4 regions of the Nocardiopsis sp. iso_40 genome follow, and region 2 is predicted to be linked to each of the others. Evidence: riboswitches for the same ligand, from Rfam matches in the RefSeq annotation. Region 2 holds a riboswitch; each other region holds the start of a gene.
What was found. Region 2 has a riboswitch for cobalamin ahead of metE (5-methyltetrahydropteroyltriglutamate--homocysteine S-methyltransferase). Riboswitches for the same ligand answer to the same signal wherever they lie in the genome.
Positions count from the first base shown of each region.

Region 1 (3,955 bases), 1.2 Mb from region 2:
CGGTCCGGGCGACCGTGTCCACCCACACCAGGAAGACCGCGCCCGCCAGCACGGTGACCGGCAGCAGCCTGGCGTGGGAGGAGCCGGTGAGCGCACGGGCGGCGTGTGGCAGGACCAGTCCCACGAAGCCGATCGCGCCGGCGGAGCTGACCAGGACCGCAGTGAGCAGCGCGGTGGCGCTCAGCAGCAGCACCCGGGCCCGGCCCACCTGGACGCCCAGGTTCGCCGCGGCCTCCTCACCGAAGGCGAAGGCGTCCAGGGTGGTGGTGTTCGCCAGGCAGACGGCGAGCACGAGTCCCAGCACGGCGGCGCACAGGAGCACGTCGGTCCAGCCCGCGCCGCTGAGGGAGCCCAGCAGCCAGAACAGCACCCCGCGGGTGGTCTCCGCGTCCGCGGAGGTCAGCACGGTGAACGAGGTCAGCGCCGAGAACAGCTGCATGGCCGCGACCCCGGACAGCACGACCCGGTCCATGCTGCCGCCCAGGGAGTGGCTGAGCAGCATCACCATGGCGAAGGAGAGCAGGGCGCCCACGAAGGCACCCGCCGACAGCGAGACCACGCCGGCGCCCCAGCCGAGCACGATCACGGCGACCGCACCGGTGGAGGCGCCGGAGGAGACCCCCAGGACGAAGGGGTCGGCCAGCGGGTTGCGCAGCAGGGACTGCATCACCGCGCCGCACAGGGCCAGCCCCGCCCCGCAGACCGCGGCGAGCAGGGTGCGGGGCATGCGCAGGTTCCACACGATCCCCTCGCGCAGTTGCGACAGCGGGCTCTCGCCGAGGCCGAACCGCGCCGCGACCGACCGCCAGACCTGGGCCGGGGTGATGTCGGCGGGGCCGATGGTGACGGCGACCGAGACCGACAGGGCCAGGAGCAGGAGGCCGGAGGTGATGAGCAGTGCCGGGCGGGCACCTCTCACCGGGTGTACCCGAGCTCGCGCAGGCCGTCCGCGACCAGCTCGATGCCCTCGACCGTGCGGATGGAGGGGTTCATCGCCTGGCCGCTGAGCAGGACGTACCGTTCCTCGCGCACCGCGGTGAGGTTCCGGGTGGCCGGGTTGGTCTCCAGGAAGGCGATCTTGGCCTCCGCGGTCTCGGCGGTCTGGGACTCACGGGTCAGGTCTCCGAGCACGATGACGTCCGGGTCGCGGTCCGCGACCGTCTCCCAGTTGATCTGGGGCCACTCGTCGTGGGTGTCGTCGAAGGCGTTCCGGGCACCGACGGCGCTGGTAATGGCTCCGGGGGCGCCGCAGCAGCCCGCGAGGTAGGGCGACTGGGAGTTGGCGAACCAGTACATGAGGCTCACCTCCGAGACCTCCAGGTCCTCGGTCGCGGTGTCCACCCGGAGCTGGAGTTGCGAGACCAGTTCCTCCCCGCGTTCCTGCACCCCGAAGACCTCGGCCAGGTCGTGGATCTCGCCGTAGACGGAGTCCAGGGTGAGCGGTTCGCTCCGGGAGCCGTCCCCGCCGCTCTCGTTGTCCTTGCCCGCGGCGCAGTCGGTCGGGGAGACGTAGGTGGGGACGCCCAGTTCCCCGAACTGTTCGCGGGTGGCGACGCCGCCGGTGCCGAGTGTGGAGACGAAGGAGGCGGTCACGAAGTCGGGTTCGGCCTCCAGGACCCGTTCGAAGGAGGGGTTGTTCTCGGCCAGCCGTGGGATGTCGGCGTTGGCCTCCTCCAGCCCCGTCATGATCGGGTCGGTCCAGGTGGCGGTGCCGGCCACCCGGTCCTGCAGGCCCAGGGAGAGCAGGATCTCGGTGGACCCCTGGTTGAGGGAGACCACCCGCTCCGGGGGTGCGTCGAGGGTGATCTCGTGGCCGCAGTTGTCGATGGTGCGGGGGTAACCGGATGCGGTGGCCGCTTCGGTGCTGTCGTTTTCCCGGTCTCCCGGGCCGCCGCAGGCGGTGAGGGCGAGGGCGGGGACGAGCAGGAGGGCGAAGGACGGGAGCGCGTGACGCGGCATGGGGACGCCTCGGGTTCGGGGCTCGAACGCGGAGCCCGGCACGGGTTCGCCTCCGCGCACTCGACGCGGAGGGGCCAGCAGGTCTTCGGACTCGGGTTCCTCCGGACGGGGTGCCTTCCCGGAGCGGTGCCCCAGTGGCTCGCGTACCCCGCCCGTCCCCCACACCGCTGCGCGTCAGTTCCGGATTCGCACCGGATTCCCTGACCACCTGAGTGGTACGACTGGCCCCCGCAGGGTACCAAGGGGCCTCCCTACGTCTCCGTGGCGGGCGGGGGGCAGGCGCCGAGGGCCCGTTCGGGAGGCGTCCTAGGCTTCTCCGGGCACAACAGCCGGCGTGCGCAGAGCCAGGACGGCGACGTCGTCGTGACCGTCCCCGGGGGCGTTCTCCACCAGGGCCCGGCACAGATTCTCCAGGGACCCCTCCGCGTGTTTGGCGGCGACCTCGGCCAGGGTGTCCATCCCCCGGTCGAGATGGTGGCGGGGATGCTCGACCAGGCCGTCCGTGTAGAGCACCACCGTCGTTGACGCGGGCAGCGGACACCGGTGGTCCGGGCGGTCGAAGGCCGCGTCCACTCCGAGCGGCAGTCCGGGCTCCCCCTCCAGGTAGCGGGGTTCGCGGCCCGGGGCCAGCAGGAGGGGCGGCGGGTGGCCGGCCGTGCTCCAGCACAGGTCCCAGCCGTGGTCCGCGGGTTCGATCCTGGCCAGGCAAGCCGTGGTCACGGGGTTATCGGTGATGGCGTGCAGCGTGTGGTCGAGCTGGGCCAGCACTCTGCTGGCGGGGGTGCCCCGGTCGTACAGCAGGGCGCGCAGCATACTGCGGGTCTGGGACATGGCCGCCGCGGCGACCAGATCGTGGCCGACCACGTCGCCGATCACCGCCGCGCAGGCACCGTCGGGGAGCATCAGGGCGTCGTACCAGTCCCCGCCGAGGTGGTGGCGGCCCTCACTGGCTGGGTGGTAGACGGCGGCCACGTCGAAGGGCGACAGGTCGGGCAGGCGCGGCAGCAGCAGGCGCTGGAAGCGCTCGGCCCCGGAGCGGACCTCCTCGAACAGGCGTGCGTTCTCGATGGCCATCCCCGCGGCACCGGCCAGGGCGGTGACCACCTCTTCGTCCTGGACGTCGAAGGGCAGGCCGTCGTGCCGGGTGGACAGGTACAGGTTGCCGTAGACGCGTCCGCGCACGCTGATCGCGACACCGAGCAGGGTGCGCATGGGCGGGTGGCCGGGCGGAAACCCGGCGGAGTCGGGGTGTGCGCCGATGTCCTGGACCCGCAGCGGTTCACGCTGGTGGATCATCCTGCCGAGCAGGCCCTGCCCGGTCGGGTGGTCGATCCCTGTCAGGTCCCCGATCTCCTCCTGGCTCAACCCGACCGGGATGAACTGGGACAGGCCCCCACCCTGTTCGTGGAGGACTCCGAGAGCCCCGTACCGGGCCCCCACCAGGTCCATCGCGGTGGTGACCACCCGGCGGAGCACGGCGGACAGTTCCAGGTCCTGGCTGAGCGCCAGCACCGCCTCAAGCAAGGAGTTCATCCGCCCCTGGGCGCGCACCAGCTCCTGGATCTGCTGTGTGGCGTGGTGCAGGGCCTGCTCCGGAGCCGAGCCGGCTCGCGGCCCGGACCTGTGCGAGCCGTTCTCACCTGTCACCGTGTCCTCCTCCGGCGGCACCGGGCACCCATCTGCCGAGTTCTGCCGTCTCACCCAAGTATGTCTGGTTCCCGCAGCTCGCGGGGGTCTTCCGGCACTGGACGCCCTGAACTGCGAAGGCGCACCCTGGTGAGGAGAGGGGAAGCCTCGGAAAGGACTTCGACCATGCACGGCTGGGGTTGGGGATACGAAGGAATGGGTGGCTGGGCGTTCGGTTTCATGACCGTCGGAATGATCCTGCTGTGGATCCTGATCGTCCTCGCGATCGTCGCGCTCGCCAAGTATCTGCTGCGGGAGAGCCGGTCCACCGCGTCGAAGGACGCTCGAACTCCCGAAACGGTGCTTTCCG
Region 1 covers NZ_CM149666.1:5,370,451-5,374,405, forward strand. Annotated here, with positions in the region: gene AC0VYD_RS23335 (FecCD family ABC transporter permease) at 1-919, opposite strand, end outside; gene AC0VYD_RS23340 (ABC transporter substrate-binding protein) at 916-1,959, opposite strand; cobalamin riboswitch at 2,019-2,200, opposite strand; gene AC0VYD_RS23345 (PP2C family protein-serine/threonine phosphatase) at 2,266-3,606, opposite strand; gene AC0VYD_RS23350 (SHOCT domain-containing protein) at 3,772-3,955, shown strand, end outside.
Region 1: it holds a riboswitch for cobalamin, as region 2 does, so the genes downstream of both, AC0VYD_RS23340 (ABC transporter substrate-binding protein) here and metE (5-methyltetrahydropteroyltriglutamate--homocysteine S-methyltransferase) in region 2, are expected to answer to the same signal.

Region 2 (3,955 bases):
ACCAAGTACGAGATGCTGGGCAACCTGGTCCCCGAGGCCACGCTCCTGGTCCGTGCGGACAACCTCGTCGTCGAGGTCAACTACTACCTCGACGACTTCAACGGTGACACGGAGGACCTCACCCTTCCGGACGACATCGAGGGCATCATGGTCAACGCCGCCACCGAGGCGATGAACCTGGTCGGCACCTGACCCGGGTCCGGGCCGGACTCCGGTCGGGACACCGAAGGGGGGCCGCGGCTGTCGCGGCCCCCCCTTCCGCCGTTCCTCCCCCGTCAGACCCCGCCGGGGGCCACGGGTCAGCCCCCGGTCGGCGTCCGAGCGCCGATCTCGGCGCGGACCCGGCGGGCCGCCTCCACCATGTTGCGCAGGGCCTGCTCGGCCTCGGCGTAACCGCGGGTCTTCAGACCGCAGTCCGGGTTGACCCACAGGTTCCCGGCGTCCACGTGCCGCACCGCCAGCCGCAGCGAGGCCTCGATCTCCTCCACCGAGGGCACCCGCGGCGAGTGGATGTCGTACACGCCCGGGCCGATCCCCCGCCGGTAGCCGCGCCGGCCCAGGGCCGCCACGAGCTCCATCCGCGAACGGGCCGCCTCGACGCTGGTGACGTCGGCGTCCAGCGCCTCGATGCCGCCGACGATCTGGTTGAACTCCGAGTAGCACATGTGGGTGTGGACGGTCGTGGTGGGTGCGACCCCGGAGGTGGCCAGGCGGAACGAACGCACCGCCCAGTCCAGGTACTCCTGCCGCCGTTCCTCCCGCAGCGGCAGCAGCTCCCGCAGGGCCGCCTCGTCCACCTGGATGTGGCGGATGCCCGCCCTCTCCAGATCAGCGACCTCGTCGCGCAGGGCCAGGCCGACCTGGAGGGCGGTCTCGCCGAGCGGCTGGTCGGTCCGGACGAACGACCAGGCGAGCATGGTGACCGGACCGGTCAGCATGCCCTTGACCGGCTTGTCGGTGCGCGACTGGGCGTAGGTGATCCACTCCACCGTCATCGGCTCGGGGCGCGAGACGTCACCGAACAGGATCGGGGGACGTACGCAGCGCGAACCGTAGGACTGCACCCACCCGTTCCGGGTGGCGGCGTAGCCCTCCAACTGCTCCGCGAAGTACTGGACCATGTCGTTGCGCTCGGGCTCGCCGTGGACGAGGACGTCCAGGCCGATCTCCTCCTGGAGCGCGATGACGCGGTCGATCTCCGCGCGGAGGATCCGCTTGTACTCCTCGGTGGACAGCTCGCCCCGACGGTGCGCGGCACGCGCGCGGCGCAGCTCGGGGGTCTGCGGGAAGGAACCGATGGTGGTCGTGGTGAGCGCGGTGTCGGTGGGGGCGCCCCGCTCCTCGGGACGCTCGTAGGCGTCCGGGCGCAGAGCGTCCAGGCGGGCGCGCACCCGGGCGTCGGTGAAGGACGGGGACCGGGTCCCGACCGCGTCGAAACCGGTGTCCGCGCCCTCGGACAGGACGCGGCCGAGCAGGGCCACCTCCTCGGCCTTCTGCCTGGCGAAGGCCAGCGCCCCGCGCAACTCGGGAGCGAGGGCGGTCTCGGCGTCCAGGTCGATGGGGACGTGGAGCAGCGAGCAGGAGGTACTCACGGTGAGCTCGTCGGTGAGGGCGAGCAGGGTACCGAGCTCGGCCACGGCGGCGGGCAGGTCCGTGCGCCAGACGTTGCGTCCGTCCACGACGCCCGCGACCAGCCGGGTGGCACCCAGGCCGGAGACCGCGGCCAGGTCCTCGACGCCCTCCGGGTCGGTGACCAGGTCGAGGCCGACCGCCTCCACCGGGGAGTCCTTGAGCACGCGCAGGGCGGCGGCGCCGATGGAGCCGAAGTAGGTGGAGACCAGGAGCGAGGGGCGCCCGGTGAGGGAACCCAACCGCCGGTAGACGCGTTGCAGGTGGCCGACGGCGGCACGGCCCTCGTCGGTGGCCAGGATCGGCTCGTCGAGCTGGACCTCGGCGGCGCCCGCCTCCTCGAGGTCGCCCAGAAGCCTGGCGTAGGCGTCCAGGAGCTGGTCGAGCAGCTCGATCGGCTCCCAGCCCTCGGGGGCGTCGTCGGCGGCCTTGGCCAGCAGGAGGAAGGTGAGCGGGCCGAGCAGCACGGGGCGGGTCCGGAAACCGGCCTCGGAGGCCTCGCGGAACTCCGCGACGGGTTTGTCACCGACCAGGCGCGGCCGGGTGCTCGGGGACAGCTCGGGAACCAGGTAGTGGTAGTTGGTGTCGAACCACTTGGTCATCTCCAGGGGCGGGGCGCCCTGCTCGCCGCGGGCGAGGGCGAAGTAGCGGCGCAGCTGCTCGTCCCGGTCCCCGGCCTGGGCCGGGGAGGCGAAGCGGGAGGGGACGAGGTCGAACAGGACCGCCGTGTCCAGCACGTGGTCGTAGGGGGAGAACGTGTTGGACGGGAGGTCGTCCACGCCCGCCTCCCGCAGTTGGGCGTAGACGCCCCTGCGGAGTTCGGAGGCGACGGCGTCGAACTCCCGGGCGGTGGTGCCGCCCTTCCAGTAGGACTCGCTGGCGCGCTTGAGTTCACGGTCGGGGCCGATGCGCGGGTAGCCGTGCACCGTGGAGCGCACGGTGGGCCTGGGAGCTCCCGGGGTCGTGGTCATGAAGCTTCTCTCCCTCGTCGAAAGCCGGGTACCGGCCGCGGGGCGAGCGAGGACGCGGACATGCCGGGGAACGCCTCAGCGCACGGCCGTCTCCGCCCTCGGCCCTCCCTCGGGGCACGGGACCACCGGCGGCACGGGTGCGCCGCCGGGCGGAGGCAGGTCTTCGGACTCGTGGGCGCTTCCGGCCTGAGGGCCGGTCCTCCTAGCAGTCGCCGCTTCCCAGTTCCCGACCTTTCCGATCGGTTCACCAGTGCTTATGGCGACGGTCGTTCCCACTCACCGCTGCGGGGCAGTCCCGGAGTCGCACCGGGTTCCCTCTTTCGACACGCACCACCCGCCCCGGAGGACCTCCGGGGTGGAAAGGATGGAGCGTGTACCTTCCACGCCTGCAAGTATAGGAGCGCCCCCTCCGCCCCTGACCCCGGCGCGGCCCTCGCCCGCACGAGACGAACCCCCGCCGTGTGCTCGGCATCACACCCGACATCAGCGTTACGTGGGAGAGCGCGCCCCCGCCTCCCCCGCGAACGTTCGTCTGACGATGAACGTGGAGAACCCCAGGTGAAGCAGCAAGACCGTCCGACCATGTCCCCCGACCGGCCCCTACTCACGGTCGCGTTCGCGATGGTCGTCCTACTGGGACTGGTGTTGTCGGCGGCCGGACCCCCGGGCCTGCTCGAGGACACCGCCGAGGTCCGGAGGACGGCCGAACAGCCCGAGGAGGACGTGCGCCTCCCCGCCACCGGTGAACCCGACGAACTGACCGTCGTGGACCCCGCCGCGATCCCCGGACTCACCGAGACCGAGATCGCCTACGAGGGCGGGGGCGACGTCGCCGTCAGCTACCCGGCGATCCCCAACGCCGAACCCCTGGCGGACTTCCTGGACCGCACCCTGACCGCCCAGGCGCACGCCTTCGAGGCCGCGAACCCCGGTGCGCGCTCGTTCGTCGGCGAGTGGGGGCTGACCGCGGCGGAGGGCGGGATCGTGGGGGTCCGGATGACCACCACCGAAACCGACTCCGAGGAGACCCGCGAGGGCCACAGCACCTACTGGTACGAGACCGGCAAGGGCGCGGTCCACGGCTCCAGCCGCCTGCTCGCCGGGCAGCAGGAGCTGGCCGAACTCAACGACCGGGTGCGCGAGGCCGTGTCGGACACCGCCGCCGCGCCCGCCGCCCTGCACCCGATCAGCTCCCTGTACGACTCCGTGGGGTTCAACCCCGACGGAGACCTGGTGGTGGAGTTCGACTCCGGACAGGTCGCCCCCGCCTCCGAGGGCCGCGTCCACGCCGTGATCGACCGGGACGAGGCCCAGGGCCTGCTCTCCGAACTCGGGCTGCGCGTGCGCGAGGCCGC
Region 2 covers NZ_CM149666.1:4,203,942-4,207,896, forward strand. Annotated here, with positions in the region: gene AC0VYD_RS18325 (DUF3558 domain-containing protein) at 1-192, shown strand, start outside; gene metE (5-methyltetrahydropteroyltriglutamate--homocysteine S-methyltransferase) at 300-2,600, opposite strand; cobalamin riboswitch at 2,738-2,967, opposite strand; gene AC0VYD_RS18335 (polysaccharide deacetylase family protein) at 3,183-3,955, shown strand, end outside.

Region 3 (3,955 bases), 670 kb from region 2:
TGGTCGGGGCCGACCAGGGCGCGCGCGATGTGCGGGACCGCGACCCCCACGAAACCGATCGGACCGGCCGCGGCGGTCGCCGTCCCGGCCAGCAGCACCACCGCCAGCGCGCTCGCCCCGCGCACCAGCCACAACCGAGTCCCCAGCGAGCGGGCCAGCTCGTCACCGAGCGCCACCGCGTTCAGCGGGCGCGCCAGCGCCACCGCCAGCACCAGCCCGGCGACCAGGAACGGCAGCGCCTGGAGCAGCGCCGCACCGTCGGCCCCGGCCAGGGAACCCACCACCCAGAACCGGTACTCGTCCAGGCCCGCGCGGTCCCGCAGGATGATCGCCGAGGTCAGCGACCCCAGCAGGGTCGAGATCGCGGCGCCGGCGAGCGCGAGCCTGACCGGGCCGGCCCCGTCCGGGCCCAGCGACCCGACGGCGTAGACCGCGCAGGCGGCCACCGCCGCGCCCAGGAAGGCGAAGGCGACGTAGCCCAGCAGCGCCGACACCCCGAGCACGCTGATCGCCAGGACCGCGGCCAGGGCCGCCCCCGCGTTGATGCCGAGGATCCCCGGGTCGCCGAGGGGATTGCGGGTCACCCCCTGCACCAGGACCCCGGACACGCCCAGGGCCGCCCCGACGGCCAGCCCGGCGAGGGTGCGCGGCACCCGCAGGTGCCGCACGACCAGGTCGGTGTCCGAACCGGTGAAACCGGCGTAGGCGGCATACACGTCGGCTACGGACAACTGCTGGTAGCCGACCAGTACCGACGCCAACAGGGCCCCGGCGAGCACCAGCAGCGCCACCACCAGCCCGACGCTTCGGCCCCAAGGACCGTTGAGCATCCCGGAGCCGCCGGACGGGGTCCGCGGTTGCCTGCGCGGTTCGGAGGGGGCGGGGGACAGGGGCCTTTCGGCCACACGGTCGACCATCGCCCGGCCTACCCGAACAGGTCGGAGTGGATGGTCCCGGCGACCTTGGCCACCGCGTCCGCGCTGCGCACGCCCGCGGAGCGGTCGGCGAAGGTGAACCCCTCGACCCGGCCCCCGGTGACCGCGGTCAGGTTGGCCAGTGCGGGGTCTCCCATGATCTGCTCGATCTGGTCGGCGGCGTCGGCGGAGGTCATCCGCGCGTCACAGCACACGTCGACCAGGATGAAGTCGGGGTCGCGCGCGATCACGTCCTCGGTGGCGACGTCGTGGTTGCGCCTGCCGTCGAGGTCGGCGAAGGCGTTGACCCCGCCCGCCAGGTCGATGATCTCGGTGGAGAAGTCCGGACCGCCGGCCACCCGGAACCCCTGGTCGCTGGGCCGACCGATCATCACTGTAGGCCGGTCCTCCTCCGCCACGCGGCCCTCCAGGGCCTGGGCGACCTCCTCCACGGTGGCCTCCATGTCGGCGATGACCCGTTCGGCGCGCTCCTGTTCGTCGAAGAGGGTTCCCAGGTCGCGCAGGTCGGCGTAGACGTTGTCCATCGTCACCGTGGCGGGGTCGATGGTCTCGTCGGTGCGGCCGTCCTCGCTCGGGCACAGCGGGGACAGGATCCAGCTCTCGACGCCCAGTTCGCGCAGGGAGGCCCGGGTCCCCAGGCTCTCGTCGGTGAACACGCCGTTGAACCCGGAGAGCACGAAGTCGGGCTCGTGGCTGAGCAGTTCCTCCAGGCTCGGCAGGTTCGGGTAGTACTCCTGCTCGGCCTGGGCGGCGGCGTGTTCGTCCATCACCTCGGCGTCCAGGAACGCCGTTCCGACCAGGCGGTCGCTGATGCCCAGCGCGTGGGCGGTCTCGATGGCGGGCTGGTAGGCGGCGAACACCCGCTCCGGCGGCTCTGCCGCGGCCACGTCGACGTCGCAGTTGCGGATCGTCTCCCCGGCGGCTTCCGGGGCGGGGGAGGAGGGGGACCCGCCGCAGGCGGTCACGGCCAGCAGCAGGGCGAGAACGGCGGCGGAACGGGCACGGCCCAGGGCCGCCCGTGCGTCGGTGGGCTTCATCGAACAAACCATCCTTCGTGGTTTGATGACGCGGACGGTCGCAGCCGGTCTCCTGGCTCCCGGAGTCGGGCTTGTGCCCCGCGCCTGCCCCCTTCCCGGACCCGTGCGGGTCCGGTGGCGTGTGGGAGGCGCCCTCCGGTCACAGTGGCGAGGACCGCGCCGGATTCCCACCGGCTTCCCGTGCACTGCGACGTCGACGAAATGAACTTGTGTCGGTAATCAACGGATCACGGTAGTACACCGGGGTTTCCCCGGGGAAGCCCGCTCCCGTTTGCCGCCGGGCCCCCGGATCGGCAGCGGGAGCGGGTGCGTGGATGACGTGACCGGGCTCCTGGCGCGGCGAGGCCGGTTCCGGCCCGGACCCGCCCCGGGACCGTGCACGCGGGGCACCACCGGGTCACAGGAGTTCGAGGCCCTGGCCTGTGGTTCCGTGCCGCGCCCGACAGGAGGTGAACCCGAGATCTCCGGATCAGCAGGTTCAAACCTTGATCCGTCGTCCGATCTCGGCCAAAAGTGCATCTTTTGGGAAAATTGCGGAGGAGAGTGCAGGCCGAAGGAATTCTGGTGCCTTGAGTGAAGTGGGTCACGGGTTCCGTGTTCACTTTGTCCTGTTAACTTCCTTCTCGGTTTCAGGAAACGGTCGAGGCCGTCCCGCAACCGGGGCGCCCCCACAGCTCGGCCATCCCCCATACCTGGGCCTAGAGAGCACACCGCCATGTCCCGCGCCGTGCGAGCAGTGACCGCTGCCGCCCTGTCAGCCGCGTTGCTCACCCCCTTCCTCCACTCCACCGCGCACGCACAGGAGGAACCCGGTCCGTCCCCTCAGGAGGGTTCAGCCTCCACCGCGGAGCTCTTCGAGCAGGCCGCCGTCACCCGGGCCAACGAGACCGGGGAGCCGGTGGAGATCGCCGGAGCTACCACCGAGACCACACGCCATCTGGCCAACCCCGACGGCAGCTTCACGATGGAGCAGAACGCCCACCCGGTCCGGGTGCGCAACGGCAGCGGGTGGACCCCGGTCGACACCGACCTGGTGACGGACTCCGACGGCAGGGTGCGCCCCAGGGCGGCGGCCGCGGACATCGCCTTCTCCGGCGGCGGCGACACGGCGCTGGCGAGCATCGGGCTGGGCTCCAACTCGGTGGACCTGGGCTGGCACGAGGACCTGCCCGCACCGGTACTGGAGGCCGACAAGGCCACCTACCCGGACGTGCTGCCCGACGTGGACCTGGTGCTGACCGCGGGGGCCGACGGCTTCGGCCAGGTGCTGGTGGTGCACACCCCGGAGGCGGCCCGGCACGAGATGCTGGCCGATCTGGAGCTCGGCTTGGCCACCGAAGGCGTGACCATGCGGCTCGGTGAGCACGGCAACCTGGACGCCATTGGCGATCGCGGCCAGGAGAGCGTGTTCAGCGCCCTCGCCCCTGCCATGTGGGACTCATCGGGCGAACAGGACATGGCCGAGGACGCCACGGTCATGGCACCCACCGGCGCCCGCACCGCGCTGCTGGACGTCGATCTGGCCCCGGACAGCATCCGCCTGGTCCCGGACGCGGCGATGCTCACCGACGAGGCCACCCAGTACCCGGTCTACATCGACCCCTCGGTGGCGGTCAGCCGAGTGGGGCGCACCTACGTCAACCGCAGTTACCCCGGCCAGTCGTACTGGAACTACTCCACCTCGCACACCCCCGGCGTGGGCTACGAACCGAACGAGGGCAGCACCAAGCGCGCGTTCTGGCGGTTCCGCGTCGACTCGCGCACCCGTGACGCCGACATCACCCGCGCCACGTTCCGCGCCAAGGTCACCCACGCCTACGGGTGTACCGACGCGCGCGTCCAGTTGTGGCGCACCAACGCGATCACCTCCAACACCACCTGGAACTCCCAGAACCCGTCCTCGTTCTGGAACACCAGGCTCGACACCCGCACCATCAACGCGGGGCGTTCCAACTGCCCCGGCGGAGCCTCCCCGTCGGTGGA
Region 3 covers NZ_CM149666.1:3,536,396-3,540,350, reverse strand. Annotated here, with positions in the region: gene AC0VYD_RS15505 (FecCD family ABC transporter permease) at 1-917, opposite strand, end outside; gene AC0VYD_RS15500 (ABC transporter substrate-binding protein) at 926-1,972, opposite strand; cobalamin riboswitch at 1,998-2,177, opposite strand; gene AC0VYD_RS15495 (LamG-like jellyroll fold domain-containing protein) at 2,688-3,955, shown strand, end outside.
Region 3: it holds a riboswitch for cobalamin, as region 2 does, so the genes downstream of both, AC0VYD_RS15500 (ABC transporter substrate-binding protein) here and metE (5-methyltetrahydropteroyltriglutamate--homocysteine S-methyltransferase) in region 2, are expected to answer to the same signal.

Region 4 (3,955 bases), 1.1 Mb from region 2:
CCGGCTCGGGGAGGGTCCCGGGCAGCACGGTGAGCACGTCGGTCTGTCGGACCAGCGGTGCCGCCGCCGCTGCGGCGGCCGCGCCGAACGCCGGGACCCCGGGGACGATCTCGGTCTCGTACCGTTCGGACAGCCGGTCGTGCATGTACATGTACGAGCCGTAGAACAGCGGGTCGCCCTCGGAGAGCAGGACGACGTCGCGTCCGGCGTCCAGGTGGACGGCCAGCCGTGCGGCGGACTCCTCGTAGAAGTCGGCCAGCGCACCCGCGTACCCGCCCGGGTGGTCGGTCGTGCCGGTGGTCACCGGGTAGGTGAGCTGCTCCTCGACCGCGGAGGCCGGGACCAGGTCCTCGGCGATGCGGTGGGCGTTCGACCGCTTGCCGACCCCGGCGTGGTAGGCGACGACGTCGGCCGCGCGGATGAGGCGGGCCGCCTTGAGCGTGATCAGTTCGGGGTCGCCCGGACCCACACCGACCCCGTGGAAACGTCCTCTCACTCCTCCTCCTTGGCGAGTGCGTTCAGAGCTGACGAGGTCATCGCGGACCCTCCGCGACGGCCGCGGACCGTCACGTACGGGATGTCGGTCCCGTGCCGGTCGGCGAACTCGGTGAGCGCCTGTTTGGACTCGGCGGCACCGATGAAACCGACCGGGCAGCCGACGATCGCGGCCGGTCTCGGCGCCCCGTCGACCAGCATCTCCAACAGGTGGAAGAGGGCGGTGGGCGCGTTGCCGACAGCGACCACGGCACCCTCCAGCAGGGGTTCCCACAGGGACACCGCGGCCGCCGTGCGGGTGGTTCCCCACTCCCGTGCCAGTTCGGGGACGCGTGCGTCGCCGAGGAAGCAGAGCACCTCGTTGCCGCCGGGCAGGCGGCTCGCGGTCACCCCGGCGGCCACCATGCGTGCGTCGCACAGGATCGGCGCGCCGCCCTCCAGGGCCGCGCGGGCCGCCGGAACCAGGTCGGGGTGGACCACCAGGTCGTCGGCGAGGCCGACCTGACCGGTGCCGTGGATCATCCGCACGGCGAGCCGTTCGGCGTTGTCCGGCAGGTGCCCCAGCCGGGCCTCGCGACGGATGGTGGCGAAGGAGTCGGTGTAGATCGCGGGGCCGTCGTCGACGTACTCGTAGTGCCGGTTCGGTCGGCGGGGGGCGGTCATCGGACCTCCCCGGGCACCAGAACCCCGCGCCAGGGCGTGACGACCAGCTCTCCGTGGCCCGCGGCGGTCGCCCGCTCGGCGAGCTCCTCGACGGCGGAGCGGTCCAGTCCCCGGTCGGTGACCCGCAGATGGAGCCCGTCCCCGGGCAGCGGCCCGTACGGCAGGGGAGGCGAGGGTTGTGGCAGCCGAGGGTCGGGGGCCGCCGGCGCGGCCAGCGGAGCCGGGAGCTCGGCGACGTGCCAGGGAGCCGTGGGGCCCTGACCGCGGCGTTCCAGGAACTCGTCCGCGAACCGCAGCAGTGCGGCGGGCGCCTCGTCGAGCGGTACCACCGGGCCCCAGTGCCCGCCGATCCGCAACTGTGCGATCCCCTCGTCCAGGGCGACGAGCCCAAGGTCGCAGGGGCGGTCGAGCAGGTCCCCGGATCCGTCGTCCAGCACGAACAGGAACCGTCCGGGCAGGTCCGCGCGGCGCGGCACGGAGCACAGCATCGTGTCCAGGGCCGAGGCGACGGGCCGCAGGTCGGCCCGCCCGCCGCCCGGCACGGCACCGTCCGGGCGTGCCGGGTCCTTCGGCCCCGTGCACGGGGAGACCATCACGTTGCGTACCAGTTCGTGGCTGGCCGAGGGCAGCAGACCGGTCCCCTCCAGGTCCCGGAGCACCTCGGACCCCAACCGTCCCGCGTTCCCGGGCAGGGCGCGCAGTTGCAGGTTCGCGCGGCCCGTGACGTGGACGCGGCCGCTGCCGTGCCGTTCGGCCACGGAGGCCAGAGCCCGCAGTGAGCGGGCGCGGAGCCGGCCGCCGATGAGCCGGAGCCGGACCAGCAGACCGTCGTCGGCGGCCCAGGGCCTCAGTGCGCCGGGGCAGCGGTCGCGCCGGGTACGGCTGTGGGGGGTTCGGGCGGAGGGCGGGGTGCCGGGCAGGGACATGCACGTCTTTCGGGTCAGGGGCTTGTTCGCGGGCCCGCGGATGACTCGGCGGAGGTGTCCGCCGCTACCGGCAGGTCTTCGGACTCGGAATCGACCGGTACGGGGCGCCTTCCCGGAGTTCTACTCCAGTGGCTGCCCGGGGGACCACCCCGGACGTGCCCGTCCGTCATCCTCACCGCTGCGCGTCAGTCCCGGAATCGCACCGGGTTCCCTGCCCCACGGACGTGGGGTTCGACCGGTCCGACGAGGGTATCGTGCCACCTCGCGGCTCGTTCCGGCGGACCGTGTCCGGGCGCTCCCTCCGTCCCCGGTGCCTCCGACCCGCCGACTCCGCACGCCCTATCCCAGGTCGGCGAGGAACTGCCGGGTGCCCGGCGGCCATGGCGGGCGTGCCGCCTCCTCGGCCGCAGGAGGACCGGCGTCGGGGGTCGCGCTGGGTTACCGACGGGTTTCCACCGGCCCGGATCCACCGGGATCCGCGCCGCCCCCGCCCACGACGGCGGTGTCCCCGCCCCTAGGACGGGCCGGCGGTCCGCAGACGCGACATCTTGTCCGGGTTGGCCACCATGTACACGTGCCGGGCCCGGCCCTCGAAGACGTCCAGGGTCAGCACCGTGATCGGGACCCCCTCCACCGACAGGACCGCGGCGGGGCCGCCGTTGACCTCGGTGACCTCCGTGTGCAGCGGTGCCGTGGGCGCCAGGCCCAGGGACCGCAGGAAGCGCGAGGTGTTGCGTTCCCGGGACACCGCGGCCAGGAAACGGCCCACCTTGTCGGCGCCGCGGATCACCCGCAGGGGCGCCGGGGCCCTGCCGCCGCTGTCACTGACCAGGGTTGCGTCCTCGGCCAGCAGTCCCTTGAGCCCGTCCAGGTCGCCCTCCGCGCAGGCCCGGAGGAAGCGTTCGGTGATGCGGCGGCGCGCCGCCCGGTCGGCCTCGAAACGGGGGCGGCGTTCCCGTACGTGGTCCCGGGCCCGCCGGGCCAACTGCCGGGTGGCCGCCTCGTTCCGGTCGATGACCCGGGCGATGTGCGCGTAGGGCAGTTGGAAGGCCTCGTGCAGCACGAACACGGCCCGTTCCAGCGGGCTGAGGGTCTCCAGCACCACCAGGAGCGCGAACTCCACGGAGTCGGCGAGCTCGGCCCGCTCGGCCGCGTCGGGCAGCTCGCTGACCGGCTCGGGCAACCACTCGCCCACGTAGGACTCGCGCTGGGCACTGGCTTTGCGCAGCCGGTCGATGGAAAGCCGGGACGCCACGGTCACCAGGTAGGCGCGCGGGTTGTCGATCCCGTCCGGATCCACCCGGGACCAGCGCAGCCACGCCTCCTGGACCACGTCCTCGGCGTCGTCCGCCGTTCCCAGGATCCGGTAGGCGACCCCGTTCAGCAGGGGGCGGTGTTCCTCGAAGACCTCTGTTGCCGTCATGTCGGGGAAGACGTACCACAGCACGCCTGGCGTGACATGCCCCTGACCGGTTCCGGCCAGGGGCGTGGGATCGGGCGGGTGTGACCAGGAGGGGCGGCCGTCCGGCGGACGGAGGGCGGCCGACGGCACCGGCAAACGGCTTGCACCGCCCCCGGCGCGGTTCTAGGTTGGCGCGACCCGAGCTGTCAGTGAGAGGGGCTGTGATTGTACCGAGTACGGGAGTGGAACCGGGGCGACGCCGACCGGCTGTTGACGGCCTTCGCCTGGGAGGAGCTGGCCAGGCAGGAGAGCGACGTGCCGCGGACCCCGGACGAGGCCCTGGAGTGGATCGCCGGGCGGGCGGTCCTGGCCAAGGAGCGGGACGTGCACGGGTTCGCGGTGGTCGACGGCCAGGACAGGGCCCTCGGGCACGTGCAGGTCTCGGTGTCCAGCCGCAGGCACGAATTCG
Region 4 covers NZ_CM149666.1:5,337,594-5,341,548, reverse strand. Annotated here, with positions in the region: gene AC0VYD_RS23205 (precorrin-2 C(20)-methyltransferase) at 1-496, opposite strand, end outside; gene AC0VYD_RS23200 (precorrin-8X methylmutase) at 493-1,158, opposite strand; gene AC0VYD_RS23195 (nitrite reductase) at 1,155-2,084, opposite strand; cobalamin riboswitch at 2,137-2,338, opposite strand; gene sigJ (RNA polymerase sigma factor SigJ) at 2,599-3,507, opposite strand; gene AC0VYD_RS23185 (GNAT family N-acetyltransferase) at 3,712-3,955, shown strand, end outside.
Region 4: it holds a riboswitch for cobalamin, as region 2 does, so the genes downstream of both, AC0VYD_RS23195 (nitrite reductase) here and metE (5-methyltetrahydropteroyltriglutamate--homocysteine S-methyltransferase) in region 2, are expected to answer to the same signal.